3 regions of the Arthrobacter sp. CAN_A6 genome follow, and region 2 is predicted to be linked to each of the others. Evidence: riboswitches for the same ligand, from Rfam matches in the RefSeq annotation. Region 2 holds a riboswitch; each other region holds the start of a gene.
The links. A riboswitch is a leader RNA that binds a small molecule or an ion and turns the genes downstream of it on or off. The one in region 2 is predicted to bind cyclic di-AMP.
Positions count from the first base shown of each region.

Region 1: it holds a riboswitch for cyclic di-AMP, as region 2 does, so the genes downstream of both, IWX75_RS09775 (LysM peptidoglycan-binding domain-containing protein) here and IWX75_RS17305 (LysM peptidoglycan-binding domain-containing protein) in region 2, are expected to answer to the same signal.
Region 3: it holds a riboswitch for cyclic di-AMP, as region 2 does, so the genes downstream of both, IWX75_RS00220 (LysM peptidoglycan-binding domain-containing protein) here and IWX75_RS17305 (LysM peptidoglycan-binding domain-containing protein) in region 2, are expected to answer to the same signal.

Region 1 covers NZ_JADOUV010000005.1:10,395-23,077, forward strand. Annotated here, with positions in the region: gene IWX75_RS09730 (hypothetical protein) at 1-225, opposite strand, end outside; gene IWX75_RS09735 (spermidine synthase) at 369-1,154, opposite strand; gene IWX75_RS09740 (aminotransferase class I/II-fold pyridoxal phosphate-dependent enzyme) at 1,151-2,389, opposite strand; gene coaD (pantetheine-phosphate adenylyltransferase) at 2,460-2,942, shown strand; gene IWX75_RS09750 (YdcF family protein) at 2,965-3,552, opposite strand; gene IWX75_RS09755 (YceD family protein) at 3,744-4,268, shown strand; gene rpmF (50S ribosomal protein L32) at 4,271-4,474, shown strand; gene rnc (ribonuclease III) at 4,548-5,249, shown strand; gene mutM (bifunctional DNA-formamidopyrimidine glycosylase/DNA-(apurinic or apyrimidinic site) lyase) at 5,256-6,227, shown strand; cyclic di-AMP (ydaO/yuaA leader) riboswitch at 6,391-6,600, shown strand; gene IWX75_RS09775 (LysM peptidoglycan-binding domain-containing protein) at 6,604-7,440, shown strand; gene IWX75_RS09780 (NAD-dependent epimerase/dehydratase family protein) at 7,557-8,525, opposite strand; gene IWX75_RS09785 (alpha/beta fold hydrolase) at 8,522-11,164, opposite strand; gene IWX75_RS09790 (3-oxoacyl-ACP synthase III) at 11,158-12,183, opposite strand; gene smc (chromosome segregation protein SMC) at 12,408-12,683, shown strand, end outside.
Region 2 covers NZ_JADOUV010000032.1:233-6,211, forward strand. Annotated here, with positions in the region: gene IWX75_RS17275 (hypothetical protein) at 158-310, opposite strand; gene IWX75_RS17280 (hypothetical protein) at 359-928, opposite strand; partial or broken gene IWX75_RS17285 (cation transporter) at 1,756-2,406, opposite strand; gene IWX75_RS17295 (heavy-metal-associated domain-containing protein) at 2,481-2,696, opposite strand; gene IWX75_RS17300 (metal-sensitive transcriptional regulator) at 2,761-3,081, opposite strand; cyclic di-AMP (ydaO/yuaA leader) riboswitch at 3,350-3,549, shown strand; gene IWX75_RS17305 (LysM peptidoglycan-binding domain-containing protein) at 3,554-4,441, shown strand; gene IWX75_RS17825 (hypothetical protein) at 4,565-4,687, opposite strand; gene IWX75_RS17310 (class F sortase) at 4,928-5,611, opposite strand; gene IWX75_RS17315 (hypothetical protein) at 5,870-5,979, shown strand, end outside.
Region 3 covers NZ_JADOUV010000001.1:36,252-48,934, forward strand. Annotated here, with positions in the region: gene IWX75_RS00185 (flavin-containing monooxygenase) at 1-769, shown strand, start outside; gene IWX75_RS00190 (SDR family NAD(P)-dependent oxidoreductase) at 774-1,475, shown strand; gene IWX75_RS17845 (hypothetical protein) at 1,908-2,096, shown strand; gene IWX75_RS00200 (fumarylacetoacetate hydrolase family protein) at 2,198-3,034, shown strand; partial or broken gene IWX75_RS17520 (maleylpyruvate isomerase N-terminal domain-containing protein) at 3,034-3,348, shown strand; gene IWX75_RS00205 (hypothetical protein) at 3,439-3,726, opposite strand; gene IWX75_RS00210 (MarR family winged helix-turn-helix transcriptional regulator) at 3,847-4,488, opposite strand; gene IWX75_RS00215 (hypothetical protein) at 4,516-4,788, shown strand; gene IWX75_RS00220 (LysM peptidoglycan-binding domain-containing protein) at 5,116-5,991, opposite strand; cyclic di-AMP (ydaO/yuaA leader) riboswitch at 5,998-6,176, opposite strand; gene IWX75_RS00225 (globin domain-containing protein) at 6,509-7,717, opposite strand; partial or broken gene IWX75_RS00230 (diguanylate cyclase domain-containing protein) at 8,132-9,430, shown strand; gene IWX75_RS17525 (putative bifunctional diguanylate cyclase/phosphodiesterase) at 9,408-10,238, shown strand; gene IWX75_RS00240 (hypothetical protein) at 10,579-10,848, shown strand; gene IWX75_RS00245 (hypothetical protein) at 10,953-11,330, opposite strand; gene IWX75_RS00250 (hypothetical protein) at 11,939-12,361, shown strand; gene IWX75_RS00255 (NAD-dependent epimerase/dehydratase family protein) at 12,521-12,683, shown strand, end outside.

The DNA.
Region 1 (12,683 bases), on a different contig from region 2:
GACCGGAGCCTGAGCTCCGGCTGTTTCGTCATCCCGGCGGTCGAGTTCTTCCGTCAGTTCGGCCAGACGCGCCTCCGTTTCAGGATCGGGGAGCCCGTACTCGACGTATTCGACGTCCAGTTCGCGGTGGACCTTGCTGTTGAGAACTTCCACTTCAGTGCTGTCAAGGACGGTGAGGTCTTCCGGAAACTCTTCATCCGGCGTCAGGCAGCTCGATCTATTCATAGGTAACCCCTCTACTTCGACCCGTCACCGGAACCGCTTCACCCGCTCGTGCAGGCACCAGGATCCCGATGGCAGCGGCGATGGCCGCTTGTCCAATCAAACCATTTAGAAGTGGTTCCTGCCACCATTCCGGCCTCCATCCCTCAGGCGCCGGCCTGGAAGATTCTCAGGTCCGCGCCGGTCAGCACCGCGGCGGGGTGCGGACCCGCGGCGAGGAGCCGGTCCGTCCACTCGGCGGGCCATTCCCTGTTCGTCGCGGCGAGGACGATGTTCCCTGGGTGACTTCCCGAGAACATTTCGCGGTCCGCGAGCGCGGCGCCGTCGGCCGCAACGCTCGAGAGCTCGCTGCTCTGCTGCCGCGCGAAAGCCAGGGGAGGGTCGTCCCCCACATTGACCAGCACCACGCCGTCCGGACCGACCGTCCTCAGCAGTTCGCCGTAGAAGGCCGAATTGGCCAGGTGGCCCGGGGCATCGGCGCCGGCGAAGATGTCCAGCACGACGGCGTCGAAGCTCCCCGGGGCCATGGTGCCGGCTGCCGCACGGGCGTCGTCGAGAATGAGTTCGCACCGGGTTCCAGGGGTCAGCGGCATGTACTGGAGGACGAAGTCGAGGAGTTCGCGTTCGGATTCCGCTGCGGCCTGTTCGGAGCCGGGACGGGTTGCCTCGACGTAACGGACCAGTGTCAGGGCGCCGGCGCCGAGATGGAGCACCTTCAGGGGTTCGCCCGGTGGGCGCAGGAGGTCCAGTACGTTGGCGATCCGGCGAAGATACTCGTAGAACACCTGGTCCGGAGCGCGCAGGTTCACGTGGGACTGCTGTGCGCCTCCGATGCTGAGGATCAGCGCGCCTTCAATGAAGGCGTCCTCGTCGATCTCGGCCACGGTCCCGGCAGCCGCAAGCCACCGGGTGGGTACGGAGGCAGGGCTCACAGCTTCCCCTGCAGGGCGGAAAGGCGGGAGGCCGCCTCCTCCAGGACGTCGAACCTCTTGCAGAAAGCGAACCGCAGCAGGGAGCGAGTCCGTACCGCGCCGTCGGGGTGGCAGAACACCGGCACCGGGATGGCAGCCACGCCCGCCAGCTCCGGGAGCCGCCGGGCGAAGGCAACGGCGTCGGTGATACCGATGGCCGAGGTGTCGGCCGTGACGAAGTAGCCGCCCTGCGGCTGGTTGACGGTGAGGCCCGCGCTCAGCAGGCCCTCCGACAGCAGGTCCCGTTTGCGGCGGAGCGTCTCCGCGACGGAGGTGAAGAATTCATCGGGAAGCCCGAGGCCCAGGGCGACGGCTCCCTGGAAAGGGGAGCCCGAACTGTAGGTGAGGAAGGATTTCACCGTGCGCACGCGGGCCACGAGGTCAGCAGGGCCGCTGAGCCAGCCGATCTTCCAGCCGGTGAGGGAGAAGGTCTTGCCCGCTGACGAAATGGTCAGCGTCCGCTCCAGTGCGCCGGGAAGAGTGGCAATGGGAAGATGGGGAACCCCGAAGGTGAGGTGTTCGTAGACCTCGTCGGTGACGATCACGGCGTCGTACCGGGTGGCTAGCTCCACCACCTTCTCGAGCGCTTCCCGGCTGAACACAATGCCCAGGGGGTTGTGCGGGTTGTTGAGGACTACCACCCGCGTGCGCTCGCTGAACGAGTTCTCGAGGGCCGCGAGGTCCGGCTGCCAGTCCGGAGCGACCAGCGGGGCCGTGGTGTGCGTGGCCCCTGACAGGCCGATCACCGCTCCGTAGGAATCGTAGAAAGGCTCGAAGGTGAGCACTTCGTCGCCCGGCCCGGCGAAGGCGAGAATCGCCGAGGCGATGGCCTCAGTGGCACCGGTGCTGACGATGATGTCGGTCTCGGCATCGGGGGTGAGGCCGTAGAACCTCTCCTGGTGCCGGGCAATCGCCGTCCGGAGCACCGGCTGTCCCTTGCCGGGCGCGTACTGGTTCTCGCCGTTGCTGATCGCAGCCCGGGCGGCGTCGAGGATCTCCACGGGGCCGTCCTCGTCAGGGAAGCCCTGCCCGAGGTTGATGGCGCCGTGCTGCAGTGCCAGCCCGGTGATCTCCTCGAAGATGGTGACCCCCAGGTCGCCTCCCTCGGCGAGCAGGTTGGCGCCGCGGGCGGTGCGTTCCCACGGTTCCGGGACTGCGGAACGGGAGGTGCCGGCGGTTCGCGGGAGAAAGGTCATGCCTTAAAGTATTACTGCAATCGGCGCATCGGGGTGGAGGACAGTCCTGCGAGGTGGGTAGGTTAGGAGGATGCGCCGCGCCGTCTGCCCCGGATCCTTCGACCCCCTGCACAACGGCCACGTGGAGGTGATCACCCGGGCGGCCGGCCTCTTCGATGAGGTGGTGGTGGCGGTTTCGACGAACTATTCGAAGAAGTACCGGTTCGCCCTCGACGAGCGCCTGTCCATCGCGCGCGAAACCTTCACCTCCCGGCCGAACGTCTCGGTGGTCCCGATGGGCAGCGGGCTCCTCGCCGAATTCTGCAGGGAGCAGGGTGCCGGGGTGGTGGTCAAGGGACTCCGAACCGGCCGCGACTTCGAGTACGAGCTGCCGATGGCCATCATGAACCGGCAGCTGACCGGAGTCGAGACCGTCTTCATCCCGGGCGAGAGCAATTACCTGCACTTGTCCTCCACCCTTTTGAAGGAAGTGCAGTCCCTCGGTGGGGATATCGGGCAGTTCGTTCCAGAAGCGGTGTCGAGGCGGCTGACAGCAGACGACGGCGGCGCCTGAGTGCACTCCGTACTGGCCACGTTCAGATCGGGGAGGCACAGGCAGGCCGCAGCTGGGCCGCCGCGAGACCCACGGATTCCTCGACGAACCGGAAGAACCATTCCACGGGACCCAGGTCCGGCGCGGTCGGCACCATAAGAAAAGCCGCGTCCGAGCACTGTTGAAGATTGGTGAGCGATCGCACTGCATGGTAGCGGGACGTGACGACGAGGACTTTTTCCCAGCCGTAGTCCTGGGCGAGCCGAGCGACCGACCTGGCCTCGCCGCGCGTCGTCAGGGGTTCAGGGCTGAAGCAGATTCGAGAGGGTGCTGGGAGTCCGCACAGCTGATCGGCGTCGCTATTGCCGGGAAGCCCGGTCGACGAGAGAACGAGCAGCGGAGCGTAGCCCTCCTCCACGAGCCGTTTCCCTTCGGGTAGCCGTTCGGCCGACGCGCCGCCGAGGACCACGACGGCATCAGCGCGTTCCGGCTGCTGCACGGACGGGTTGTAGAAAAGGAAGTAGGCGGCGACGAACCAGAGCGTGGTGAGGATCAGGAGGAGTCCCAGTGCTGGCCGGACGAAGCGCCTGGGTCGACCGCTCCTGGCGCTCGGCGGGTCTGGACGTGTCACACGGCCGAGCCTACGCGGGGACCTTCCACGCAGGCTGGGAACTGCGGCACCATCCGTGCGTTTTGGGCTGGGCCGACAACTCAGGCTAAGATGATACGTCGGTCATATGTTCTACAGGAGTCACCATTAAAAGCGATCTCAGTTCGCCTTTGACATTCAGTGTCAGAGAGCTCGGGCGCAGCCCGGGCAGTATGCGGACAATCGAAGAACATGTTCCCGCGCCGAAGGATTTCTCAGTGGCGCTGATCGGTGTGCAGGAAGGTTCCGCAATGGACCTGAACCTACGCCTTGAAGCAGTCCACGAGGGAATCCTGGTGTCGGGAACCGCAGACGTCGAAGTTACCGGCGAGTGCGGCCGGTGCCTGGAGCCCCTCCGCTTTGACAGCGATGTGGACATCCAGGAGCTCTTCTACTACAGCGACTCAGAGTCGCTGTCGGCGGAAGAGGAAGAGGAACAGCACCGGGTCGAGAATGACGCGATCAACCTGGAGCCGGTGCTGAGGGACGCAGTGGTTACGTCGCTGCCGTTCCAGCCGGTGTGCCGGGAGGACTGCCAGGGTCTGTGTGCCGAATGCGGTGTGCAGCTGAATGACAATCCCGATCACCATCACGAGATTTTGGATCCTCGCTGGTCCGCCCTTTCGGGGCTGGCCGGCACTGCCGCTGAGAATGATGCGGCATCACGTAAAGAGTCGGACGAGAGAGAAGAGAGTTAGTCGTGGCTGTTCCAAAGCGGAAAATGTCCCGCGCGAATACACGTGCACGCAGGTCCCAGTGGAAGGCAACCGCCCCCAAACTGGTGAAGACCGTGGAGAACGGCCGCGTAACCTACAGCCTTTCCCACCAGGCCAAGGTCGTTTCTGACTCCGCCGGTACCCCGCTGTTCCTTGAGTACAAGGGCCGCAAGGTAGCCGACGTCTAATAACGGATCGCGGCGGCGGAAGGCCCTTCGGCCCTGGCTGCTGATCGCGCCTTATGCGGAAGCGTAAGTGAACGTGGCTGATACAACAGAACTGACCCAGCGTCTCGGCGTCGACATCGATGCCGGGACGCTTCGTCTTGCCCTGACCCATCGCTCCTATGCGTATGAGAAGGGCGGCATTCCCACGAATGAGCGGCTCGAGTTCCTGGGGGACTCGGTGCTCGGCCTGGCCGTGACGGACGCCCTGTACCGGGAGAACCCGGACCTGTCCGAGGGCGACCTCGCCAAGCGGCGGTCCGCCGTCGTCAGTACGCGCGCCCTCGCGGGTGTGGCGCGCAGCCTGGACCTCGGCCGGTACATCCTGCTCGGCCAGGGCGAAAAACTGACGAACGGGCGCGACAAGCCATCCATACTCGCGGACACCATGGAAGCGGTGATCGGTGCGGCGTACCTCAGCCACGGCATCGAGACTGCACGGGCCATGGTGATGAGGCTCATCGCGCCACTGCTGCAGGACTCGGACGTGCTCGGCGAAGGCACCGACTGGAAGACACGGATCCAGGAACTCGCGGCCGCGAGACGGCTCGGCGTCATCGACTACCGGGTGACAGGCACCGGGCCCGATCACGCGCGTTCCTTCGAGGCGCTGCTGGTGATCGGCGGCACGCCCTACGGTGCGGGGACCGGCAACTCGAAGAAGGAAGCCGAACAGGCTGCGGCGGAGGCGTCCCTCACCATGCTCCTCGGATCCACGAGCCTCGCCGACAGCAAGTAGGCCGGTTTGCCTGAGCTGCCCGAAGTCGAGGTGGTCCGGCGCGGCCTCGCCCGCTGGGTGACGGGGCGGAGAATCGACGACGTCGAGGTTCTCGACCCTCGGTCACTGAGGCGCCACGCGCTGGGGCCGGAGGATTTCCGGAGCAACCTCGCCGGCTACCGGGTCACCGATGTGGTCCGCCGCGGGAAATTCCTCTGGATGCCCCTGGGCGAACCCTCGCCGGACGCCGAGCCGGTGAACGGCGGATCACCGGTGGCACTCATGGCGCACCTCGGCATGAGCGGCCAGCTGCTCATCGAGGACCCCGGCGCGCCTGACGAAAAACATCTCAAGGTACGGCTCAGTCTGTGCACCGCCACGGACGACGACGGCAAAAGCCTGCCGGGCGAATTGCGCTTCATCGACCAGCGCATCTTCGGCGGGATGTTCGTCACGTCCCTGCAGCCCACCGCCGACGGCAAAGCCGGTGGACGAGGGAGCAGCGGACTTCCCCTGATCCCCCGGGAAGCTGCCCATATCGCCCGGGATCCTCTGGACCCTGCCTTCTCCTTCGAGAACTTCTTCGCGCGCGTCCGCGTCCGCCGGTCGGGAATCAAGAGAGCACTGCTCGACCAGGGGCTGATCTCCGGGATCGGCAACATCTACGCCGACGAAGCCCTGTGGGCGGCGAAGCTGCACTATGCGCGCGCCACCGACACGCTCCGCAGATCCGAGGCCCTCCGGCTCGTGAACGCCTGCCGGGACGTCATGACCCGCGCGCTCGACGCCGGAGGCACCAGCTTCGACTCCCTCTACGTCAACGTCAACGGAGCTTCCGGGTATTTCGAACGCTCCCTCGAGGCCTATGGGCGGACGGGTCGGCCCTGCCGGCGGTGTGCGCTCACAGGTAGGAAGTCACTGATCAGGCGGGACACCTTCATGAACCGTTCTTCTTTCAGCTGCCCCCGTTGCCAGCCGAAACCGCGCCCCCGCGCGTGAACTGACGGGTGAATCTGTGGCACAAGTTGCGCCGAACTTGAGGTAATCCGCGGGCATCCTGCGGGTTTCCGCAAGCCCTCAAACACTGCTGTGATCCAAATGTGACAATACCGTGTTCATTGGGTAATCTTTAGAGCGCGCCGGTCCAGAGGGACTGGTGCCCTTGGTCAGACTGCCTAACCCTGTCGGTGACCGAAGGAACCGTTCGTACACATCCGACAGGGGCGGGGGAACCGATAGCGGGCTTTCTCTGGAAAGCCCTAGGGGTAAAGACGCAGACGGAACACATCCACATGGGATGCGTTCCGAGACTTGTGTCCGGGTGTCCCACCCGAACCCGACAGCTAACTTCGTAGGCATTGGGAGAGGCACATCCATGTCCAAGAATCGTCATGTCGCGCGCCACAGGGCAACCCCCGAGCGCACCAACCACTTCAAATCCGCAACGCGTGCGGTATCAGCAGCAGGTCGCCCCGCAGCTGTAGTAGTCGCAGCTTCGGGCATCCTGCTCGGCGCAGCGCTTCCCGCTTCGGCTAGCGCAGTTGCCCCAGCAGCCCAGGCTGCAGCAGCAGGCTCCTACACCGTCCAGTCGGGTGACACCCTCGGAAGCATTGCTTCGGCTCACGGTGTCAGCCTCAGCGCAGTCTTCGCGGCCAACGGCCTCAACGGCTCGTCGGTCATCTACCCGGGCCAGAGCATCGCCCTCTCGGGCGGCGCAGCAGTTGCTGCAGCACCCCAGGCACAGGCCGCAGCATTCACTGCTCCCGCCGCCGTAGCCGCTCCCGCCGCGGCTCCTGCCATGAACTTCGCCGCTGCGAACACCGGCGTCTCGCTCCAGTCGGGCGGTATCACCCCGATCGGCGCAGCTTCGACGGCACCTGCGAGCTCGAAAGCAGCCACCATCGCTGCAGCAGCAAAGGCTCAGCTCGGCGTCTACCAGGACTGCACGATGCTTGTTACCAACTCGCTCAAGGCCGCCGGGATCAACTTCCACGACTGGCCAGCTGGCTACCTCAGCCTTGGAACCCAGGTGAGTGCTGCCGCAGCAGTACCGGGTGACCTCATCTACTACACCAACGGTGGCGCGGGAGTACCTCACATCGCCGTCTACATCGGGGGCGGTCAGGCCGTCCACGGTGGATTCAACGGCAACCAGACCGTTGTAGCACCGGCCGAGCTCGGCTCCGGTGGCGTCTACATCCGCGTGAGCTAGCATTACCTCTCGGGCTTCGGCTCTCCCAGTGGGACATTGATAAGGACCGGCAGATTCGTCTGCTGGTCCTTATCGTTTAATATGCTGCCCGTGAGGGCTTCTGCAACCGGCTGCGCTCAGCGCCGGTAGAACTCCTCGAGCTTCCGCAGGCCCTGGTCGATGGAGACCGCAGGCCGCCAATCGAGCAGTGCCCGGGTCTCGCGTTGGTCGAACCAGTGGGCGGTGGACAGTTGCTCGGCGAGGAACCGGGTCATGGGAGGTTCGTCGGTTGCCCCTGCAGCGGTCCACACCCGTTCGACGACGGAACCGGAGGTCCGAGCGAGCGCGCCGGGGACATTCCATCGAGGTGGTTCCACGCCTCCGGCTCGGCACATTCCGGCGATCAGCTCACCGACGGGACGCGGCTCACCGTTGGTGACCACCACCGCGCGGCCCTGCATGGAGTCGATCCTTCGGAGGCATGCGACGATTGCCGACGCCGCGTTGTCCACATACGTGGTGTCGATCAGCGCAGTACCGCCGGCAACGGTCGGCAGGCGCCCCGCCCGGGCGCGAGCGATGACCCGCTCCACGAGCTGGGTATCACCGGGACCCCACACGATGTGCGGACGCACCGCTGCGACCCGAAACTCCGGAGCGGACATTCCGAGCGCAAGCAGCTCCGCAAGCGCCTTCGACCGGGCATACTCACCGCGCGCTGTGGCAGGCTTGGCCGTCGTCGCTCCCAGGCCGACGATCGGTTGCCCAGTATGGGCGACCGACGGCGAGGACACGTAGACGACGTCGCGCACGCCTGCCCGGCGGGCCGCCTCGAGCAGATTCCGCGTGCCTTCGACGTTGACGGCCTCGAACTCGGAGCGGGGTCCCGTGAACGAGACCTTCGCCGCGAGGTGGATCACGGCGTCCATGCCGTCGACGGCTCGGCCCAGTGCTGCCCGGTCCGTCAGTGATCCCTCGCAGTCAGTGACGCCGGACAGCCCCGAGGGGCGGCGTTGCAGCGTACGCACCGACTCGCTGGCAGTGACCAGCAGGGCTGCTACGGCGCCGCCGAGCATCCCGCTTGCTCCGGTGACGAGTATTCTCACGGGATTCGGGAACCGCTGCCCGCAAGCACCGCGCCGGCCCGCTTCGCCACTTCGGAGCGGTCGATCTTCGCGTTGTGGCGGATGTCCACGGGCAGTCCCGGCACCGTCAGGACTGCCGCCAGTTCAATGCCGGCCGTTCGCGCCATGTTCCGGGCGCGTTCGGTCAGCACGGAATCGGCGAGTACGGGCTTCCGGCCTCGCCGACGGTTCCTGCCGGGTGCGGGATCGGGCTCGACGACGGCAACGATGGCCTGCGTGCCCGTCGGTCCCACTCCCACGACGGCGGCGAGGCGCACGCCCTCGAGCTTCTCAAGGGCCTGCTCGAGGCCGACCGGAGTCAGCACAGCGCCCGGTGTCGTGATGATATGGCCGAGCCGGCCTTCCACCCACAACCGGCCTGCTCCGTCGAAATGGCCGACATCGCCGGTGCGGTGCCAGGGGGCGGTGCGGGAGGAGATTCCCTCGGTACGCCACAGGCGGTGGTACCGGCTCTTGACGTGGGGGGCGTCCACCAGGATCTCACCGGTGATGCCTGGCTCCGTGGTGGGAGTGCCGTTGGGGACGCCGTCGTCGGACAGAGCGCTCACAGCAAGCCGTGCCCCCTGGACTGCATGGCCCACGCACACTCCGTTTCCCGCGCCGGGCATCGTTCCCGCGGCGTCCGCCTCGGCGGCCCGGATCCCTTCGAGGTCGATGTTCGAGACGGGCAGCGCCTCGGTCATGCCGTACGGGGTGTGGAGGGACGCGGCGGGCAGCAGTTCCTGCACCTGCTCGAGGAGGAGTGCCGGGACCGGCGCTCCAGCCGAAAGGACGGTGGTGACCCTGCCCAGGGCCTCCGCGCCGGAAGGGGTCAGGCCGCCCTTCGTCGCGACGAGGTTGCGCAGGGCGGCCGGGGCCGCGAAGACGGAAGTGGCATCGATGGCCCGGGCGGCGTCCGCCAGCGCCCGTGCCGTGAGGGTCCTGGGCGCGGTGACCTCCATGTCAGGGGTGACGGAGGCGGCTCCGAGTGCCGGTCCCAGCAGGGCGAACGGCGCAAAACCTGCAACAAGGGCACCTCCCGGACCGAGCCCGAAGGTCCCGCCGACGGTGTCGCGCATGCCGGAGAGCTGCCGGTGGGTGTACACCACGCCCTTGGCCGGTCCGGTGGAACCCGAGGTGAAGAGGATGGCGGCGTCGGCGTCGGGGTCTGGGTTCCCGAAGGATTCCGGGGGAGTGGTACGCAGCGTTTCAAGGGATGACTCGACCCGGAGGGCACGCTTCCCGGCCGAGAGTGTGCCAACACTGATCCGCCGCCCGGGCCAGCCGAAGAGCCTCGCCGCCAGGAGCGCGCGCTCGATGCCGATGACGACGTCGGGCACGCTGCCCTTAACCGCACGGGACAGGCCCTTCGTTCCGAGGCCCGCGTCGGCGACCACGATGACGGCGCCGATCCGCAGGCAGGCGTAGATCAGCACGGTCAGGTCAACACCGGGGGGGACCATCAGGCTGACGCGGCTTCCGGCGCCCACTCCGAGGCGGGCCAGGCCGGCCGCCACGGCGTCGACGTCGTCGGCCAGTTCCCGCCACGACAGCGAACGCCGGATGCCGTTCCTGCCCATTTCCGCCACGGCGAGCGAGTCCTGCTCAGCCCCCGCCGAGCGCTCCTGCAGCTGGTGCCACAAGAAGGTGTGGGAAGGAGCCGCAGGGGGCGGGGCCGAGGCCGTAGCTTCCCGGGATGTGGCAGGGAAGCGTTCGTCGAGCCAGCTGAAGATCGTTCCGGCAACATCGGCGTCCTCCTGGAGGAGGTGGCCGGCGTCCTCGAACCGGTGCACGTCGGCGGAGGGGAGCCGCCGGGTGAGGTCCTCGAGATAGGTGTCGGTGAAAATGGGGTCTCGAGGACCCCACACCATCAGGGACGGCACGTCGAGGGTGCGGATGCCCTCGGCGATGTCGGTCAGTGTCGCGTAGCTGGGGTGGGAGGGCTCCGCGGGGATGTCGGAGACGAAGTTGGCGATGCCTGCGCGGTCGGCGCGTGTCCGGTAGGGGGCGCGGAAGGCGGCATGGACGTCGCGCGGGAGCTTCGGGCGTGCAAGGGCATGCGTGACGTCGAGGAAGGCCGACGTGGTCTGCGTTCCGAGGCGGTGCACCCCGGGCAGGAGGGCCAGACGCAGCAGGGACGGGATGGGCTGCGTCGGCTCCTGGTGAATGGCGGTGTTCGTGAGGATGACGCCGGCGAGGTTCGACCGGTTACGGTGCGCGTACCCGAGGCTTACCACGCCGCCCCAGTCGTGGCCTACCGTGACGAGCGGTCCCTTAAGGGAGAGTGCTGCGGTGAAATCCTCGAGGTCGGTCACCCGGTCGGCGAGCCGGCGGAACGTCCGGGTGCGGCGGGAGAATCCCATGTCGAGCTGGTCGACCGCGACCACCCGCCAGCCCTCGGACACGCCCCGGGCCAGCAGGGTGCGCCACAGATAGGACCAGGTGGGATTGCCGTGGACGCACAGCAGCGTTCCCCGCACGGCGGTTCCGGCCTCGGAAAGCTGGGGCCCGTTGTCCAGGTAGTGCCACGAGTTGACCGTTCCCGGGTTGTCCGCCGCCGAGGTGGAGGGCACATCGGAATAGGTCGACCACGCCGGGTCGACCCCGGGCAGTGCTACCACGCAATCTCCATCATCGAGGTGTTGAGACCGGATCCGACGCCGAGGCAGAGTACACGGTCGCCCGGCGAGAGCGACTGCGCCTCCTGCGCGAGGGTCATCGGCAGGGACGCGGGACCGACGTTCCCCCAGTGGGGGAACGTGATGGGGACGCGTTCGCGGACGAGGTCGACCGCCTTGATGATGGCGTTGGTGTAGGAGTTGGACACCTGGTGGGTGACGTAGCGGTCCATGGCGTCCCACTTCCAGCCGTCGGCCTGCGCCTCGTGCCAGGCGGTCACCACGAGCTCCAGCCCGCCGTCGAGCAGTCCCTTGGTGTCGGTGTACATGCCGTCGATGCCACCGACGCACAGCTCATGGTGCTGGGTTCCCGCACGTGAGACGCCACCCAGGATGCGGTGGGAGCCGGGATGCTCGTCGGCCGGGCCGATCACTGCGGCGGCCGCACCTGAACCAAGTGTCAGGGTGGCGAACTCGCTGAGGAAGTCCTGGCGGGTGGAATCAGGCCGGTTGAGGCGCTTGAAGGTGGCTTCCTGGGTGCTCTGGGCATCCTCGCCTGCCACGATCAGGGCGTATTTGATCTGGCCCGAGTCGATCATGTTGGCGGCAAGGGTGATGCCGTTGACGAACCCGAGGCAGGCGTTCGCCAGGTCGAAGTTCATGGCCGACGACGGCAGGCCCAGGGTGTGGTGGATCTTGACGGCAACCGAGGGCTCGAGGTTTCGCCGCGTCACCGAGGTGTTGATCAGCAGTCCCACCTGGCTCGGCTCGATCCCCGCCTCGGCCATGGCCTTGGCTCCCGCCTCGATGGCGGCGTCGTCGAAATCGGATCCGGGTGACCACCAGCGCCGTTCGGTAACTCCGGCAACCCTCTCCAGGAGGCGCTTGGACAGCCGAAGCCGTTTGAGGCTCGGCGCCAGCCGTTCGTCGAACTCTGCGGAAGTGACGACTACCGGCGCCTCCACGCTCGTGACGGCCAGCAAAGCCGTGTTGTCATGTCGGAACGTCGCGTTACCGGTCAAATTTCCTGCCTCGTCAACTGTTCAGCACCATTGGCTGGCCACTGGAGTCCGCGGGGGATCCGGCCAAGGAGCTCTGGGATTCTGTCGAACCTTTTGCTAAGCCTACTTCTTAATTTCTGCGCTGGTCACACTTGTTTGTCCACAGGACTGCAGGGGATGCACGCCCGGGTCCGCCCAACCCAGTAGATTTGAAAGACCCAACCCCTCTGGAGAGCCTGACCATTGTGCATTTAAAGAGTCTAACCGTGCGAGGCTTCAAGTCTTTCGCTTCCGCGACGACTTTCGACTTCGAACCGGGCGTCACCGCTGTTGTGGGTCCGAACGGTTCGGGAAAGTCCAACGTGGTCGACGCCCTCGCCTGGGTGATGGGCGAACAGGGGGCGAAAACCCTCCGCGGCGGAAAGATGGAGGACGTGATTTTCGCCGGGACCTCGGGCAGGGCGCCGCTCGGCCGTGCGCAGGTATCGCTGACCATCGACAATGCCGACGGCGCGCTGCCC
Region 2 (5,979 bases):
CGGTGTAAGTTGGCCCCCCCTGCACCGTTGGAATCGTCAATTCAACGGTGGAGGGTGAGAATGGGGGCACGCATGGCGGTAGCGTGAGCGTTGTCACCGCGGGTGTAGTGGTAATCGGTGCCGTCGTTCTTTGGCTCTTGGCCGGAGCGTTCATTTCCTAGCCGATGAGCATCAGAAGAACGACCGCGACATAGACCAAATGATTTTCGTGGCGAACCATAAGGGTTCTGTCGGCTGCTGTTGCCGTGACGATGCCACCACCGAGGGCGATGATGTCAGTGTTGCTACCTTGACCGACATACTCAGACATGACGGCGTTTTGGGTTTTCCTCACAATTACCAGGTGAGTTGAGTGGAATTAGTGGTGCGCGCGGTATGGGCGGGCAACGACACCGATGGCGCCGGCAAGCATGAGCGCCACGATGCTCAATACGCCGATGACGACATGACGTAAGGAAAGGGCACTGTCTGCCGGTTGTGTTGCGGCGTAAATTGGTGGCGGTGTTTCGGTTCCCTCTGCAAATGGCTGCGGCGTGATGGCGGACGAGGTTTTACCGGCAGAGCCCAGTTCACGTATCTGGCTTATGTTTGGCGTACCGAGTTTCGGGGTGAGGGTGCCACGTGGTGCAAGGGGAGGCGTCATTCCGTTTGCGGGAGCCGGTGGTGGAGATGAGCGCTTGGGGTTCACGATGGGCGCTGGGGCGGCTTCAACAGGAGCAAACCTGTTGGTGGCGTTGGGGTCGGCGTTGCCGGTGTTTTGAGCATCTGGTGTCGGTTTCGCAGCCACTTCAGTGTCGGGCGGTGCCAGTTCCGCAGATTCATTAGATTCAGCATCGGTTTCGGTCGGGAGTGCAGAGGGTGTTGGTTCGGTAAGCGGCGCGGTGGGGGGTGCAAGGGGTACCGGTTCGTTGGGCGGTACCGGAAGCACGGGGATCAGCTCCTCGCCCGGCGGTAGGACAGGTGGAGTAAAGGGCTCCAATGTTGCCGGTGTTGAAGGATCGGTGTTCTCAGTGGGGGAGGGCCCTGGTCCGGGAATGATTGACTCTTCCGTTGGCATCATCGTCTGCGCCGCACTGCCACTGCTGGGGGCAGTGTCCACAGCGAAAGCCGGGGCCGGACCGGCGAGGATCAGCCCGGCCGTGGATAGCAGGACAGTTAGCGTTATTGAATGTGCTGCGTAAAGGCGCATTGCAGGTCTCTTTGATGTGGGAAAGTTCGGTGATAACGATCGCTAGGTGCTCAGGGTCACGGATCCGGTGTAAACGAGGTAGCCGGCTCATCGGCACACCGTGCCGGCGTATCCGGATTGCCTCAGCTTTTATTCGTCATCAGCCATGCCATAGCTTGGTCCGACAGCTAGAGATTTTTTAGCTTATCCTTGCAGCGGCCGGTGATATCGGTGGAAGCCCGATCACAGGTGAGCTGAAGCAGGCTTCTACCCTGCTCGGTTCAACCGAGGTCCGGCTAATGGGCTGGAAATCCTGCGTAAGGAGGATCCCAATGCCGTGGCGGTCGTGCGGCTCGACCTGCAGGAAGACCTCGTGGACTGCGGCATCGGCTGTCCCGGCGAGGTCAGGCAATGTTGCCACCCTGTTCAAGTCATGCCTGCGCCCCGTCATGAGCTGGTTCAGGCCGAGCACCTGGCGCGCGACCGAACCACCGTGAAGCTTCGCTAGTAGCGGCCCAGCTCATCAGCGCCCGTGTTCTGAACGATCAGCGGCAAGTCCGGTGAACGTGCAAACGGCAAACATCACGCGCTGCCGCGACGCCGATCGAGATCAGGGTATCCATGGTGAAGGATAGGTGGCGGGCGTTGATCGCCGCGACCCGGTGGGACGGCCACGCAGCCCAGGTCACCACAAGCAGGGACAAGGCCAAGACAACCCATCCCCAGTGCGGGAACTGTGCTGCCGGCAGCATCGAAATGATCGTGACCGGGAGCGTGAACCCGGCCGCGATGATCAGGCGGCGTTTGAGGCCCGCAATTTTCCTTGCCGCAGCGGAGGTTTTTGCTGCATCCTCCTGCTCGGCGACAGTATCTGCCCCTAACGAAGCCGGCACGCCCGTCGACGGACTGCCGATGCCGGGCATGCCCAGCGCAGGATCCGGACCGGTGAGGTGTGAGGAACCCGTGGGGCTCCCCGGAGCGGAGCCTTGGTGTGCCGGGGTTTTCAGGGTTGTTTTGTAGCCGATGGCGTTCACCGTGTCAATGATCTGTGCGACGCTCACCCCGGCCGGGATCGTGACTTTCGCCGATTTCAGGGGCAGGTTCACCGCAGCCTAGACACCCTCGATTTTTCCGAGCTTCCGCTCGACCCGTCCCACACAGGACGCACAGGTCATGCCCTCGATGTCGAGATCAATGACCTGACCGGCGCTCTTGTCCAGGGTCGTGCCGGTGCTCATACGGAAAGCTCCTTAGCAAATATTGACCAGAAAATAGTCATCAGATTCTGGGCCGGGCACCGGCCATCCTGGGGCTAGGCGTCGACGACGGTGTACCCGGCGGTTTCGACCGCCTTGCGGAGCTCTGCCGGATCGGGTTCGGTTTCAGCGGTGACGTCGGCGGTGGATACCCCGCCGGCATTGAGCTGCACATCGACTTTCTCGACGCCGGGAACCTCCGAGAGTTCCTCCAGAACGGAGGAAACGCAGTGCCCACAGGTCATACCGGAGATTTTGATGGTGGTTTGCATGAGCAATTTCCTTCGACGTGATGTGGGTGGGAGGGAAGGGGTACCGGTGCCGGGCGGGTGGGCGTTAGCGCAGCAGGCGACTGATGGCGTCGGTTGCTTCCTTGACTTTTCCATCGACAGCCGTCGGATCACCGGTCGCTGTGGCTTCGTGCGCCGCGCCGACGACGCAGTGCTGAATGTGTTCCTGCAGCAGGCCGATACTCACCGCGTGCAAGGCCTTATTGATGGCGGCGACCTGGGTCAGGATGTCGATGCAGTACTGGTCCTCATCGACCATGCGGGCAATACCGCGCACCTGACCCTCGATGCGCTTGAGCCGACGCAGGTAGGCGTCCTTGTCGGCGGTATAGCCCCGCTCAACCGCGGCTTCTGTTTCGGTGGTCATGGTGGTCCCCTTTCAACAGAGTAAATATTTACCCCCCGGGGGTACGGATCGCAAGAGGTTTCCCCCACCTCTCCATCATCGTTCATTCCCACCTCCTGAGCATCACGCCGGGTACCAATGACTCTTCGGTCCCCGATTTAAGACGTTTTTACGAGCACCCTCAGTGGTGGTGCTGGTGCTGGTGTGAGTGCTGTTACTTGAACGTGACATTTTATACGGCGGAGGGGTATTCTCGTCGAATGTTCTCAGCACCAGCTGGAACACTCCCGGGCAGAATGCCGAGTCCTGCCACTGACCGGGGTCCGTCTGCATTCCAGGTGGCAGGAACGGGGGAACCACGTTTCCACCGGACCACTTAGTGGTCCTTGGGGTTAAGTCGTTTCGTTCTCACTCGTTGTGAGTGCGAACCGGCCGGGTGTCTCCCATCCGAATCCGACAGCTCACCCCGCAGGCATTGGGAGAGGCAAAAAACATGTTCCGTACGTCCATTTCCGCGCGCCACCGCGCCACCCCCATCCACTCCATCGTCCTCGCGGGACTGGCCTATACGGCCAAGACCAACGCGGTAAACGTCGGCAAGCCGGCCATGATCGTCGCGGCCACCGGCGGTCTCGTGCTCGCTTCAGGAGCAGCAGCCCAGGCCGGCACTTACATCGACACCACGGCCGCAGCCCCGGCGCCGGCCCCCGTCACCGCAGCTCCCGCTGCAGCAGCGGGCACCCACACCGTCGTCGCCGGCGACACCTTGGGTGCTATCTCTGCTCGTTATGGCGTGGCACTGAATACGGTCCTGGCGCAGAACAACCTGTCCTACGCATCCGTGATCTACCCGGGACAGCAAATCAAAGTCTCCGGTAGCGCCTTCGTCGCCGCCCCCGCAGCAGTGAGCCCCGCAGTGGTCCCTGCAGCAGCACCGGCAACCCAGGTGTCCTTCACCGTTCCCGCCCCGGCAGCTGCACCGGCACAGTCCGGGATTTCCTTCGCCTCCAGCACCATCACCCCCGTAGCCACCTCGGCCCCCGCTGCCAGCGGCGTCAATGCGGCAATCCTCGCCTCGGCTTACGCCCAGCTCGGTGCCATTCAGGACTGCACTGTTTTGGGTGAGCAGGCGCTGAAGGCCGCCGGTATCAGCGGAGTCGGGGATGAATCCCCGGCCGGTCTGATGGAATTCGCCACCCCGGTCTCGAACCCCCAGCCAGGCGACTTCATCTACTACGCCGACGGCGGCGCCGGTGTTCCGCACAACGCCATTTACATCGGAGACGGCAAGGCAATCCACAGCGGCTTCAACGGCAACCAGACTGTCATCAACAGCGCTGACATCGGATCAGGACCTTCCTACTACCGCGTCAACGGCTAACCCGCCGTAAGCTGTAAGCGGCAGGCGTCCTGAACGGTGGGCGCCTGCCGCTTTTTTCTGCCCAAAACCAGGAGAAAATCCCTGAACGCAGTATTTGTTAGTGCCAATCCGTGGACATCGATGTCAGGCAGTCCACAATGACGCCCACCAGGGACCGGGCAGCGCGGTCGAGGGCAGGGACGCCGTCGCTTTCACCGCGTGCAGGCAATGCAGTGCCAGCTCACGGACGGCCACATCAGACCGCATCGACTCCCCATGGGAGCCCGCCTGTCCTGTGACTTCCCGGATCACCTTCGCAGGAAAGTCCTGAAGGTGCTCCTGCGGAAGAATCGATGGCACCTACCCGACCCGGGGTGGGTGCCACACCCATATCCGGCGCCAACCACCACCAGTCAGCCACAGCCAGCCACTACCGCCACTACCGGTGCGCCTGGCCGTTCCACAAGGCAATCCCTGACCGCGGCAGCGTCTATTGGATTCGCAGTTTTAGGTGACTAGTTTTGCGTAGACGACGTAGTTGTCGTCGAATTCGCCGGTGTCGGGGTCGTAGCCGTCGCAGGTGATTAGGCGTAGTTCTGATCCTTCGGTGTTGCCGTAGACCGTTTGGGTTGGAAACTGGTCTTTGGGGTATTGCTCGCCGTGGTCGAAGATGAAGGTTGCTGTGGTGCCGTCTTTGCGGGTGACGTTGATAGTGTCGCCGGCTTTGAGGCTGCGCAGGTCCGCGAAAACCCCTGGGCCTGCGTCGGTGGCGTTGACGTGGCCGAGCAGGACAGCTGGTCCGCGTTCCCCGGGGGTGGGGGAGTCGTTGTACCAGCTCGCGGGTGCGCCGGGGCCGTCGGGGGGAACCTCGAGTGAGCCGTTGTCGCGCAGCCCGAGGCTGAGGAGTTCTGATCCGGCGCCGATGGAGGGGATGCTGAAGGAAACGGGGGCTGATTCGGGCAGGACGGGGGATTGGGTCGGGGTGGGGGCTGCGGCGACGGGAGTTTTCGGTGCGGGCGGCGCAGTTGTCTGCGTAGGGGCTGGGACCGCGGGCGTGGAGGAAACCGTCGGCGGTGACGCCGTTTCCTGGCTTTGGGGCGGGGCTTCTGTTGCGCAGCCTGTGAGGATGAGGGCGGCAACTGCTGCTGAGGCAAAGTACCCTCCGCGACGTCCGCTGGATGATCTAAGCATGGTGGGCTTGTCCAATCAGTTCGTGGGGCCTGGAGGATTGTTCCTTGGCGTTGCTGCTGCTGGCCCCAACCAACGTGCTTGATTATTCTTCGAAACAGCCGTCCTTCCGGATGGGTTCCTCGGGAACCGACGGGCCAGCAAGCCTGCTGGGCGGCATCATCGCCGCGACGCTGCGTAATGAACCAATCAGTGATGTTCGCACGCACCGTGGCTGGCGGTCAAAGCGATCCCTGAATCCTCCGACTACGAATGAAATGCATGAGCCTGATACGCGGTAGCGAGGCCAGTGGCGTCGACTCGGTGGCGATGGCTTTATCGCGTCGTCGTGCAGACCAGGCACTCTCCGAGCTTGAACGGTCGTGGATCAA
Region 3 (12,683 bases), on a different contig from region 2:
TGATTTCCTAGCGCAGATCCGATCGATGGCGGATCGCCACCGCGAAAAACAGGTCACCGACCCGGGAATCATGGCCAAGGTCACACCCGACTATGAAATCGGGTGCAAGAGAATTCTCATCTCAAACGATTACTACCCCGCGCTCCAACGACACAATGTTGTACTGGAAACGAACGCTATTCAGGAGGTGACAGCAGACGGTCTAGTCCTCAGCGATGGCCGGGAGGTTCCCTTGGATATTCTCGTTCTCAGCACCGGATTCAGAGCCGGTGACCTTCCGATCGCCTACCGCATTTTTGGACGCGATGGTGAGTCGCTGAGAGATCACTGGAAGAACGGTGAACAGGCCTATGCCTGCACGACGGTATCGGGATTTCCCAATCTCTTCGTCATGCTCGGACCAAACACCGGACTCGGTGCAGGTTCCATCATCTACATGGTCGAAACTCAGGCCCAGTACATCCTGGAAGCCGTTAAGTACGTCTCTGCCAACAATATCCGAGCTCTGGACGTTCCGAAGGCGGCAGAAGAACGTTATGTTCAATCGATCGCCGATAGGAGCGAAGGCACGGTCTGGATGTCAGGCGGCTGCAAATCCTGGTACGTGGACAGCAACAACCGCCTGACCACGATATGGCCAGACTTCATGACCGAATTCCGCCGAGAAAACGGCTCTTTTCGGCCGGAAGAATACGTTGTCGATCATGGACATCAAGTGAAGGCAAAATTCGTGGACCACCTACCTGCCGCCCACGCAGTTGCGGAGTAACCAAATGAAACAACGCATTCTAATCACAGGTGGATCATCCGGCATCGGAGCTGCCATTGCCCGCCAAAGCTTAGCCGACGGCTATGAGGTCGAAATCATCGACCTCATAGGATCCGATGCAGTCCACGCCGACCTGTCCTCCCTTGACGAGACGAACTCCGCTTTGGAGCAAGTGCTCCGCAGGGGTCCCATTACGCGCTTGGTCAATAACGTCGGATACATTCGACCCTCCCGCCTGGCGGATCTGAAACTCGAAGACTGGGAAAAAACCCACCAAATCAACTTGCGCAGCGCCGTACAGTGCATCCAGCGCCTACTTCCAGGAATGCAGGAAGAGCGATTTGGGAGAATCGTCAATATTGCGTCTCGCGCCGCCCTCGGCAAGGAAGGGAGATCGGCCTACGGGTCAGCCAAAGCAGGACTCATCGGATTGACCCGCACATTGGCGTTGGAACTCGCCGCTGACGGCATCACAGCGAACGCCTTGGCACCCGGACCAATCCGCACTGCCATGTTCGAGCAGGCCAACCCGCCAGGGGCCCCGCAGACCAAGGCCATCATCGAGTCGATCCCCGTCAAGAGGATGGGGGAACCGGACGACATCGCACTGGCCGCCTCCTATTTTCTGGACAAACGCGCAGGTTTCGTCACCGGCCAAACACTCTACATCTGCGGCGGCAAAACGGTCGGATTGGCACCCGTCTAATTGGGCCACGAGGGAACACTCCGCAGGACAGCCACCCGACGGATTCGTCTTTGGCTTTCGGAACCACGGTTTTGGTCCCTCCGAGGACGTGTTGGGCAACGTGATAAGCATCCACAGAGGCCCTGTTGCCTCTGTGGATGCTGTTGCCACCAGGCTTGTGCACTGTGAGAATGTCGGCTTCCTCGAATTCGGTACCGAACGCGTCCTTGATGAGGCGACCCCGAATATCTCCCGATCCGAGCGGCTCTGGGCGGACCCGGGACTGCGCCCGCTCTCTATGCTTAATGACGCCACCAACTCCCCCATTTCCGCCTAGCGGTGAGAACACACCGACGTGGCGCTCTGGGAGCAGCTCCTGCTCAAAGACGAGAGCCACCCCGCCACCGCCGTCAGCCAGGACCACGCGGCCGTCTGGTACAGCCCACCACAGACGTGGACGTCAGGCCCACCATCCGCGCCGAATCCCACCGGCTCAGTGCAGGCGCCTTCACCGAAAGCCTCCATGAAGTCGGCTCGAGCGTGTGGCAGGTCTTCGAAGACCGCGGCACTGCCATCCTCAACGGCGAGACCACAACACTGGAAAAAGGCGACCTGTTCGTCGTGCCATCCTGGGCTGCCTGATCCCTGCACGCCGACACTGAGTTCGACCTCTTCCGCTTCAGCGATGCCCCCATTCTCGAACGGTTGAAGTTTGACCGCACCTACGTCGAAGGACGCACCAAATGAAACTTTTGACCCTCCGCCTCGGCTCCGGCGACAATTCCGTCACCAAGGCGGTCCGCCTGGACGGCGGCACCCTGACCGAGATTGACGGTTTCGCCGATGTCGGAGAGCTGCTCCGCGCAGCGGACTGGGAAACCACCGCCAAAGCAGCCAACGGAGCAACGCATGCCTTCGATGGTGCTGACCTCGCCGCCGTCGTCCCTTCCCCGGGAAAAATCATCTGCGTGGGCCATAACTACCGCAACCACATCGAGGAAATGGGGCGTGAGTTCCCCGAGCATCCCACCCTCTTCGCGAAATACGCGGAGTCCTTGATCGGCCCCAACGATGATTTGACCCTTCCCCAGGAGTCCCACAAGGTGGACTGGGAAGCTGAACTGGCAGTGGTCATCGGCAGAAAAGGCCGTCGCATCAGCGAAGCTGACGCCTCCGACCACATTGCCGGTTACGCGGTGCTCAACGATGTCAGCATGCGAGACTACCAGTTCCGCACCCTTCAGTGGCTCCAGGGAAAGACTTGGGAAAACAGCACCCCGTTCGGGCCAGCCCTCGTAACGAAGGATGAATTCAGCGCAGGCCCGCTCATGACCTCTGAGATCGACGGTGAAATTCAGCAGCAGACCCCCACCGGCGACGTAGTCTTCACCCCAGAGTTCCTGGTTTCGTACATCTCTACCATCATCACGCTGAACCCCGGCGACGTCATCGCCACCGGAACCCCGGGAGGCGTGGGCCACGCTCAGGAACCGAAGCGGTACCTGCAGGAAGGCGAGCTCCTGGTGACCAGTATCGAAGGCCTAGGCCAGCTGAAGAACCGCGTGGTCAAGGAAGCCTGATGGTCACCCGCCACGACCAGACGACCGATCCGGAAGTCCTTCAGGCCCTCCTGGACGCGCGGCGCGGCACGGCGTTTTTCGCCCCGGAAGCTCAACGAGCTCAGCAACGCGGAACTCGACGGTGACTCCCTGCTGCCGGGCTGAACCCGCCGCCACGTCGCCGCGCACATCGGCTACAACGCTCGAGCTATTGCGCGGCTTGTCGAATGGGCGGCCCCCAGGCATGGAGACACCCATGTATGCCTCGATAGACTGTACGAGACCACGAAATCAACTTCGATGCCACACTCAGCCCGATCGCGCTGCGCAACCTCTGATACACCATTGACTTGATGACGTTAACTTCCGCAACGGGCCAGAGCACGATCGCGGTGTAGAGGTTGGAGTGGACTCCCTTGGAGGCGCTAGGCGGCGGCACTGGCGCCGACCAAGGCTTTATACCGCGCATGATGGAGGCGTTTATCCAGCGTCTCAAGGTCGACGATCGCCGCATATAGGAGGGTTTGCTTGTCGCTTGGACCGGAGCCGAGGTGCCCCCCGGAGCGAGTGTCCGGGACGTCGCTTGTTGTTCTCGTCACGGCAGAGAGGATTTTGATGACATCCGCTGCAAGGGATTCCCTGACTTCTTCCAATTGATGCAGCTCGTCCCGCCGCAGGGCGGGTTCCTGACTGTACCGGTGGTGGAGTGACATAAACCGAGTCTCACACTGATAGCTGAGAAAACAATGCAGGCAATGCAGACGGGCGGCGGCTGTTGCGTCCGCCGGTCAAGGGCACGATACGGCCAGCACGGCAGCCGTCGTGGTGCCTGTTCAGGCTGAGGTGGCTTTGAGGGTAGTGATGATGGTGATCAGTGCGTCCCGTAGCTCGCGGTCGGAAGGCCCGACGGAGCCCGTCGGGGCTTCAGTTATTTGATCCATGCGCCGTAAAATGGTGTTTCCCTGAGAGGTGATGCGGGTGCGTACCGCACGCCCGTCCCACGTGTCTCGGGCCCTGAGCACCAGCCCTTTGAGTTCGAGCTTCTCAAGGACCTTTCCCATAGTCTGAGCCTGAACATGGACTAGGAGGGCGAGACGCCCTTGGCTGATCGGGCCACTATATGACAGGGCTCTCAACGTGATCGCACCTGCATGGGTAATTCCCAAGTCCGTCAGGCGCAGGTTTTGGTGATGATCGTTCAATCGAGCGGCGGTACTGAGCAGACGACTTGTTGTCCAGTGTGCTGTATTCACTTGAGCCTTCTTTCCTCCTTTGGTTAACGTCCCCTTAGAAGTGATAATTCCGTCCCTTCCGCCACACCACCATCGAGCACCGTGAACATTATGAACAACGTGCGTGATCTCCCACCGGACTCGTAGGGCCTCAGGCTCCACATGGGTCCGGGTAGATGTGAGCAGGATGCCGTCCTGCTGGTATGGTCGGCCGTGGTTCCCGAAAGAGCCCGGCTCCACCATGTTCTCTTCCCGTCGATAGGCGTCCCCATGATCACCAGACTCACACCGTCGGAATCGTTTCCCGAGGATCTCACGTCGCTCGACCTTCCCGAGGTGGAGGTCCTCAACAGCAAGATTCAGCGCGAGTTATCTCATGAGTACGGGCACGATGGTCAGGCTAATCCGGAAACGGAATTCCGCGACGAGGAAGTGACCGAGGAACTTGATCACCGCGACGCCGCGGAGACCGCTGAGACCGCGGAATCAGCAGAGGGCACATCACCCTTGAGTGCTGCTCTCCGGCTCGCTCGCCCCCAGTAAGGTCTTCGTGGGGCTCGCCTTCTGGCTGTCACTGACAAGGTCAACGCCCCGGCCCTCGGAGACTACCCCTACTGACCGTTCGATATTCCGCAGCGCGGTGCATGTGCAGAGTCATTTGCGGTGGCATAAACAAAGCCCGCAGAGCTACCATTCGCGATGGTTCATCCACCTGTGGACGGGCGGAGTCCCTAGAATACAGCTCAAGCCGTCCACGTAGGGGTGAAGCATTTTATCGGTCTTCCCAACCAATTCCACGAAAAAGTGCCCGGCCGAGGTTATCCGGCCGGACACTTTTGGGATCGTGCTTTTCAGTTGTGGAGTCGGGCTTTAGGCATTGACACGGTAGTAGGAAGGCCCTGAACCGATGTCGGCGCTGTTCACGACGGTCTGACCGCCATTGAATCCGCTGTGGATCGCCTTGCCGTCTCCGATGTAGACGGCGTTGTGAGGAACACCGGCGCCTCCGTCCTGGTAGTAGATGAAGTCACCCGGCTGAGGATTCGAGACCGGGGTCGCAAATTCCATCAACCCGGCCGGGGACTCATCCCCGACTCCGCCGATACCGGCGGCCTTCAGTGCCTGCTCACCCAGAATGGTGCAGTCCTGGCCTGCTCCCAACTGGGATTGCGCGGAGGCCAGGATGGCTGAGTTGGTGGACGTCGCCGGGATCTCGGTCACTCCCGAGCTGGCCAGCGTCATGGTGGACGCGGCAGCAGTCGGCGCGGCCGGGGCCGTCAACGCCGCCGGGGCTACAGGAGCGGGGGCCGTCAACGCCGCCGGGGCTAGAGCATTGCCGGACCCCGCGACGATGATGCTGTCTCCCGGGTAGATGATCGAGCCGGCGCCCAGTCCGTTTTGCGAGAACACGGTCTGCAGGCCCACTCCATACTGGTTGGCGATCGCATTGAGCGTGTCACCGGGCTGGACCGTGTGGTTCGTGGCGCCGGCAACCGCTTCGGGTGCCGCGCTGGCCGCAGGGGTCGGCACGGGAGTGCTGGCAGCCGCAGCCGCGGCTGGTTCGGCAATGGCAGATGCTTGGGCGGAAGCGCCGACCCCGAGCATCAGCGCAGAGGCTGCCGCGAGGGCAGCAGCGGGACGGCCCACTGCCCCGGCGTGGGAAGTAACGGCTTTCGATACGGATTTCAGCCTGGTGGCGAAAGCTGGGGTGGTGCGGTGGCGCGCTGCATGGAAAATTTCGGACATGTGTTGCTTACCTCTCCCAATGCCTGCGGGGTGAGCTGTCGGATGCGGATGGGAGTCACCCGGCCGGAAGTCATCCAAATAATCTTTTTGATCTGAATGACGTGCGGCTTAACCCCTAGGGCCCTGTGAGGGGACCCGATGATGGTTCCCCCGCCCCTGCCAGATGTACGTTGCAAACGGACCTTGCGATAGTGGCAGAGCTAGGCAATCCATCCAAGGATGCCGCCCCTGATCTCGGGCTGCGGCACAACTTCAACGCTAACCCGCGCTAACTCCGATTGTCACATTATGGTCACGGAAGCATCAGCCGGCTACAGGGGTTGGCGTGGTGTCCCCCGCACGCGCGAGGTGGGTTAAGGTTGCCGCAGGCCCTGCATAAACCGGTGAACCTGATCAACTGGTGAAGTTGCCCTCATCCAGGCGCAACCGAACTCCGACCCTTCAGGTGCCGCCACGTCGACCGGTGTTCCTTCGGCGTGCTGGGTTGGTCACGGATTTTTTGGTTGCGTTGGTCCAGCTATTGGAAGTCGGCGAGCCATAGGTCGGGGCCGAACACTTCATACTGGATGTCTTTGGCTGGTATGCCGCGGGCGATGAGGGCGCTGCGGACGGCCTGCATGAAGACCAGGGGGCCGCACAGGTAGTATTCCGCGCCGGCCGGAAGATCAACGGTACTGACGTCCATGAAGCCCACCAACTCATCCTCTGCTACCAGAGTCGGCTTCGAGGGTTCCACGAACCAGGTGATCATGGACGCATCGGGGAGCTTCGCCAGGTCGGATTGGACCTGCCCGCGCAGTGCGAAGGTGTCGGCAGAGTTATCGGCATGAAGCAGCATCACCTTGCGCTGCGAGCCGGACTGCACGAGGTGGGAAAGCATGCCGGCCATGGGAGTGATGCCGATACCAGCACTGGCGAAGACCATCGGCCGGTCTGTGTACGCCACGACGACGTCACCGGAGGGCACGGAGAGGACTACCTCGTCGCCGACGTTCACGCTCGAGTGAAGCAGATTGGACACCTCCCCATCGGGGGTGGGCAGGCCATGGACGCGTTTGACCGAGAACTGGCGGTGGTGACCGTCGTCGGCGCGGGTCAGGCTGTACTGGCGCGGCTGGTGCACACCGTCGGGCATGAGCACCTTCAGGGTGACGTACTGCCCGGGTAGGGATGGTTTGACGTCGCGTTCATCGGTGCGTTCAACCACGAACGTGACGACGTCGTCGGTTTCCTGGATTTTCTCGACGACGCGCCAGGTCCGCCAGATGGTGTCAGGGGAAAGGTTGAGCGCTCCGTACATTGCTCGTTCCTGGTTGATCAGGACGTTGGCCATCAGCCAGTAGACCTCATCCCAGGCCACAGCGACGTCTTCCGTGACGGCATCTCCGAGGACGTCGACGATCGCCCACATCAGGTGGTCATGGACGATCTGGTATTGGTCCGGGCGTAATCCCAGCGACACGTGTTTGTGGGAGATGCGGGCCAGTAGGTGATCAGGCATCTCGTCGGGTTTGTTGATCAGGTATCCGGCGAAGGCCGCCACGGAACCGGCCAGGGCCTGCTGCTGACGCCCATCGGCCTGGTTCCCCCGGTTGAAGAGGCCGTCCATCAGTTCGGGTCGTTCAGCGAACATGTGGGCGTAGAAGCGCTGGGCGATTTCCTTGATGTTCTCACCCACGACGGGCAGCGTGGCCTGGATGACTGGGCGGGATGTATCAGAGAGCAAGATCGGGCTCCTTCATAGGTGGCGTTCCGGCCAGTAGCGCCCAACAAGGGTGAACGCAGGCAACCTCCCGTTCGGGAAGAAGAGAACCGCTGGAGCCGGAACCGCACAGGCCCCATCGTAGACCTCCATCTACAGCCCGTAGAAAAAGCTCAGAGCCCAGGAACCGGATATCACCTGCGGAGAAGCGGTGAAGGCCTATCGAGTCCAGGCAACGTGATCATCGTCTGGCGCATGACCTGCTCGACACCAGCTTTATCAGGAGCTGCCTGCTACTGCTGGGGCGTACATGGAAGATGAAAGTTCAGCGACCGATAGACTCCTGCGTGGCTGGTGCCTAGATCCGGCTCGATACGGCGGCTGTCGAGGCGCCTAGTCACTGGGGGGCCAGCGTAGTCCGAGTCGAGAGAATCAGAGATGTCCGAAGGTCCGGAAGTGAAGTTGCTGGAGGCTGACCGCCGCGCGCAGCGGTTGATCGATACGGCCGCTGACGGTTTCGTGGGCATGGATGCTTTCGGGGTGGTGACCGATTGGAATCGTGCGGCGGAGGAACTGTTCGGCTACACCAAGGACGAGGCCATCGGCCGCACGGTCAGCGAGCTGATCATGCGTGAACAGGACCGTGCAGCACATGAGGTGGGGCTGCGCCGGTTCGTGGCCACGGGTCAGGCCCGGCTGGTCGGCCGGCCGGTACAGGTCACTGCGCGGCACCGACTGGGCCGCGAATTCCCCATCGACCTGACCATCTGGGCACAGGACGATCCCGACGGCGTGTCGTTGTACGCGTTCTTGCGCGATGTCAGTGAACGAGCCGCCGCAGCCGAGTTATCTGCGCAGCTCGCGGCCATCGTTACGGCTTCATCCGACGCAATTTTCAGCACCGAACTCGATGGTACGGTGCGGACGTGGAATCCCGGCGCGGAGCGGATTTATGGTTACGCGGCGGGTGACATGATCGGTCGGTCTTTCGTCCGGTTGGTGCCGACAGACCTATCGGCCGAATTCGAGTACATCCTGGCCGAGGTATCCGCAGGGCGGCAGATCGAACAGCTGGAGACCGTCCGGCTCCGGGCCGATGGGGTGACGGTGGAGATGTCGTTGACAGTTTCGCCGGTGCGGGATGAGGCCGGGACGGTGCTGCGGCTGGCGTACGTTGGACGCGACATCACCGCTGCCAAGACCGCCGATCGGCGGTTGCGCGAAACCAAGGATGCCCTGGCCCGGCAGGCATCGGAGATGGAGCACCGGGCCTTTCACGACCCGCTGACCGGAATCGCGAACCGCGCGTTGCTGATGGACCGGCTCGGGCTCGCACTCACCAAAGCCGAGCGGACCGGCACCACCATCATCCTGTTGATGATCGATATTGATGACTTCAAATATGTCAACGACACCCTCGGTCACAGCGCCGGAGACCAGTTACTCTGCGAGATCGCTGCGCGGCTCAAGGGCATTGTTCGAGCAGGTGACACCGTGGCCCGGCTCGGCGGGGACGAGTTCGCGGTCCTCGCAGAACAGGTCTCGCCCGATCACGGTGAAGGGCTGGCTCAGCGGATTATCGGCACCCTGGCAGACCCGATAGATATCGGCGGGCAGCGCATCATTCCTCGCGCGAGCATCGGGCTTGCCGAAACCGGCAGGTTCCCGCTCGGCGAGGCCGAGGATTTGCTCCGCAACGCCGACCTGGCCATGTATGCGGCCAAAACAGCCGGCAAAGCTCAATGGCGGGCATTTCAACCCGAAATGCACCACAACGCTCACAGCTCGGGTGCAACTGGAGGCGGACCTGCATGCCGCACTGGAAACCGACCAGTTCACTCTGGAGTACCAGCCCATCTGCGACCTGGCTACCGGCCGGACTCTTGCGGTCGAGGCACTCCTGCGCTGGCAACACCCTACCCTCGGCACTCTTTCTCCAACCGAATTCATCCCTATTGCCGAACAGACTGGGCTGATCGTTCCCATCGGTGCCTGGGTACTCACCCAGGCATGCCGCCAGATCGCCCACATGCCCACCCCATCGGGCGTTCTCGCCGTCACCGTCAACGTGTCCATCCGACAACTCGCCGCACCCGGATTCATCGACATCGTCAGGCACGCCCTTGACCAAGCAGGACTGCCCGCCAACCGCCTGACCCTGGAAGTCACCGAGGGCATACTCGCTGCCCCCGACGCCGCCATCGCGATCCAACTGCGGGAACTGCGCGCCCTGGGGGTAGAACTGGCGGTCGATGACTTCGGCACTGGACACTCTTCCCTTGGTCGGTTGCGCGACCTGCCCTTCACCACGCTGAAGATCGACAAATCCTTCATCGACGAACTCACCGACGCCGGGCCGAAAGACATCATCATCAAAGCCATTGTGGCCATGGCCCACGGAATGGGACTCCACGTCATCGCGGAAGGAGTCGAAACCCCCGCTCAACTCGCCCAACTGCGCGAACTCGGCTGCGATGCCGTTCAGGGCTTCCTCCTCAACAGGCCGATGCCCGCGTCCGACCTGCAAAGCCACCTCGCTGAATAAAAAATAACCGCGGGCAAGAGGCGGATCTACTACTGAAGAGCCACACGAAGGAGAATCTTCGTCGGGCGTGCAGGTAGGAGGCCCCAACGAGACGAAGGTGTCTTCACAAGATCGCCTCAAGGGATACGCACATGTCACGTGCCATTGACCTCGCTTGACCGTCAGTGGCTTCAGGTCCTGGGTCACTGTGGGGGCTAGGATGTGTGCATGGCGCAGGAGCCGTCATTCGGAAAGCTGGGTAGTCCTGGATTTTCTATCGCAGACCTTTGCGGGGCCTTGGCTCCTGACCGGGATCTCCCTGACCTTCGCCGGGCTGGCAGTCTGCTGTCTGGTTACTTTCGTGCTGAACAAGAGATTCCCGTACGACGATGAACTCGCCCGGCTCGAAGCGGTCGGATCGAGTAGTTCTCCTGGGTCGCGGTGGCGGGCGTGGGGATCAATGAGCGTCGCCGCTTTTTCATTGCTCCTCGTTCTTCGCTTGACGTTGTTCGCCGGTCCGCCCGGTGGCCTTGAGTGGCTTCAGGCAACAGGGCTGGCTGTGGTTGCCACGATGTGCATCGCCCAGGGAACATACCTGCTGGGTGTCCTGGCCGATCCGGACAAGAAGTAGGACCGTCTTCGAACGGTCCCAGTTGCGCTCCTGGCCGTCATCGGGCGGGTCTTGGCTGACGCTTTTCGAGGCGGTCGGCGCATCGGCCGTGGCAGTGGTCGTAGTCAGCTGGTTGCTAGTCGGGCGAGGTTGAAGACGGCGTCGGTCATTGCCTGGTCTGCTAGATCGGTAGTGGAGAGCGTGACCCTGGCCGCGACGGTGCCGTTGACTGCGGTCACAGCCACATGATGAGTAGTGGAATCATCCTGGGTCACGCTGTACTGGATGCTCCGGGAGTGGAGTGCGACAGGCGGTGTATCGATACGGGTGTAGGAAAAAGCCTGAGTGACCCCATTGGTCATAATGCGGACGTCCGTGCACTGTACGGGCGCGCCGGGGTCCGAACCAACGAAGTACTCGACGAGTTCTGCCTCATTCGGTGCCGAGTAGATCCACACCCTCAGCCCGGACTGGTCGTCGCTGATGTGGCTTCGTCCAAACACTCCCTCAAGTCCTGCTGGCGGGGGACTGAAAGCAGTATCGGGGGCACACTCTTCGGGCGTGTACGTTCGTTCGAACAACGGTGGCCTCCCTAAAGCGTCCAGGTAGTTTTGGGTTTCGCCTCCCGGCACAACATACAGAGGCCTTCCCTGGAGGTCAGTCAAAGACACCAATCGGTTACCCAAACGCTCGCCGATCTCAGCGGCTGCGCTCGTCGGCCCGCTCACCACCGGCGAGGGCTCTTCCCGCTCCATCTCTCCGCCAGTACACGATGTCAAGGCCAGTACTGCGGACACCACGACGACGGCCCCCACTGTCATCCTCCTCACGTTCCCCATATTCCATCCAACCACGACCCCGAAAGCGATGAGCGACCTGGGTCACACCAGCACACGAAGGAACAGCACACGCAGCCCCAGCACCCCCGGCGCATGGACGTCGGCAGCCCACAGCGTTACGACCCCATATCGCCGCTGCATCCAAATCTCCGGACACTGGATCAAGCCCAAGGGCGCCCATTCCGGGACCATCACGGGTGCGCTGTCCTGTCCCGACCACGGATGACTTGTGTGGGCCCTAACGAGCGCGCCGCTTGGTCCTACAGTGAGGCATGCACCTGACTCGGACCCGCCATCGATCGCCCGCACAGCAATGGGCAGCCGTCATCGTGATCGCACTCCTGTCCGCGGGGCTCTGGTTCGGCTGGTTCGCGTGGGATACCGAGTACCAGTACGACGCAGCCGCTGGCAGAATGGCTGGCCCGTACGCAACATGGCAGGGAGTTGGAGCGTTTTTGTGTGGCATCGTGGTGGTAGGGCTTGCCTACCGCCTCCTGCGTTTCGTCGTCGCCCTACTGGTACTTCCGGCTTCCTTCACCCTCGCGTGGATCAGCACGGCCGCTGCCACGGATGTAACTGGCCTGTGGGTGGTGGGAGCCGTGCTGGTCGCTTTCGGCACCACCCTGGGCTCGGCTGTGCTGCTCGGCATCGCTGCCGCGGTCGAATCCACGGGTAAAAATCCAGTAAAGACCTAGGAACTATTCTCGTTCTGCTGCTGGGCGGGGGTTTAGTGGCGGTTCAACCCGGAAGTAGTGAAATGGTGGAGCATCGGCTTATCGGACTCCGAGCTGAGTGGTTCTACGCTCGGGGGCGAATTGATTGACTGCGACAAAGGGCGCGGATTGACTGGCGACATGCGAAAAGTTCTAGTTCTTGGGGGTACGGCCTGGCTAGGACATGAGCTAGCCGAACAGTTGATGGCAAACGGTGATGACGTCACGTGCCTGGCGCGAGGTGAGTCCGGGCAGCCGCCCACCGGAATCCGCTTCGTCCATAGTGATCGGACATCAGCAGAGC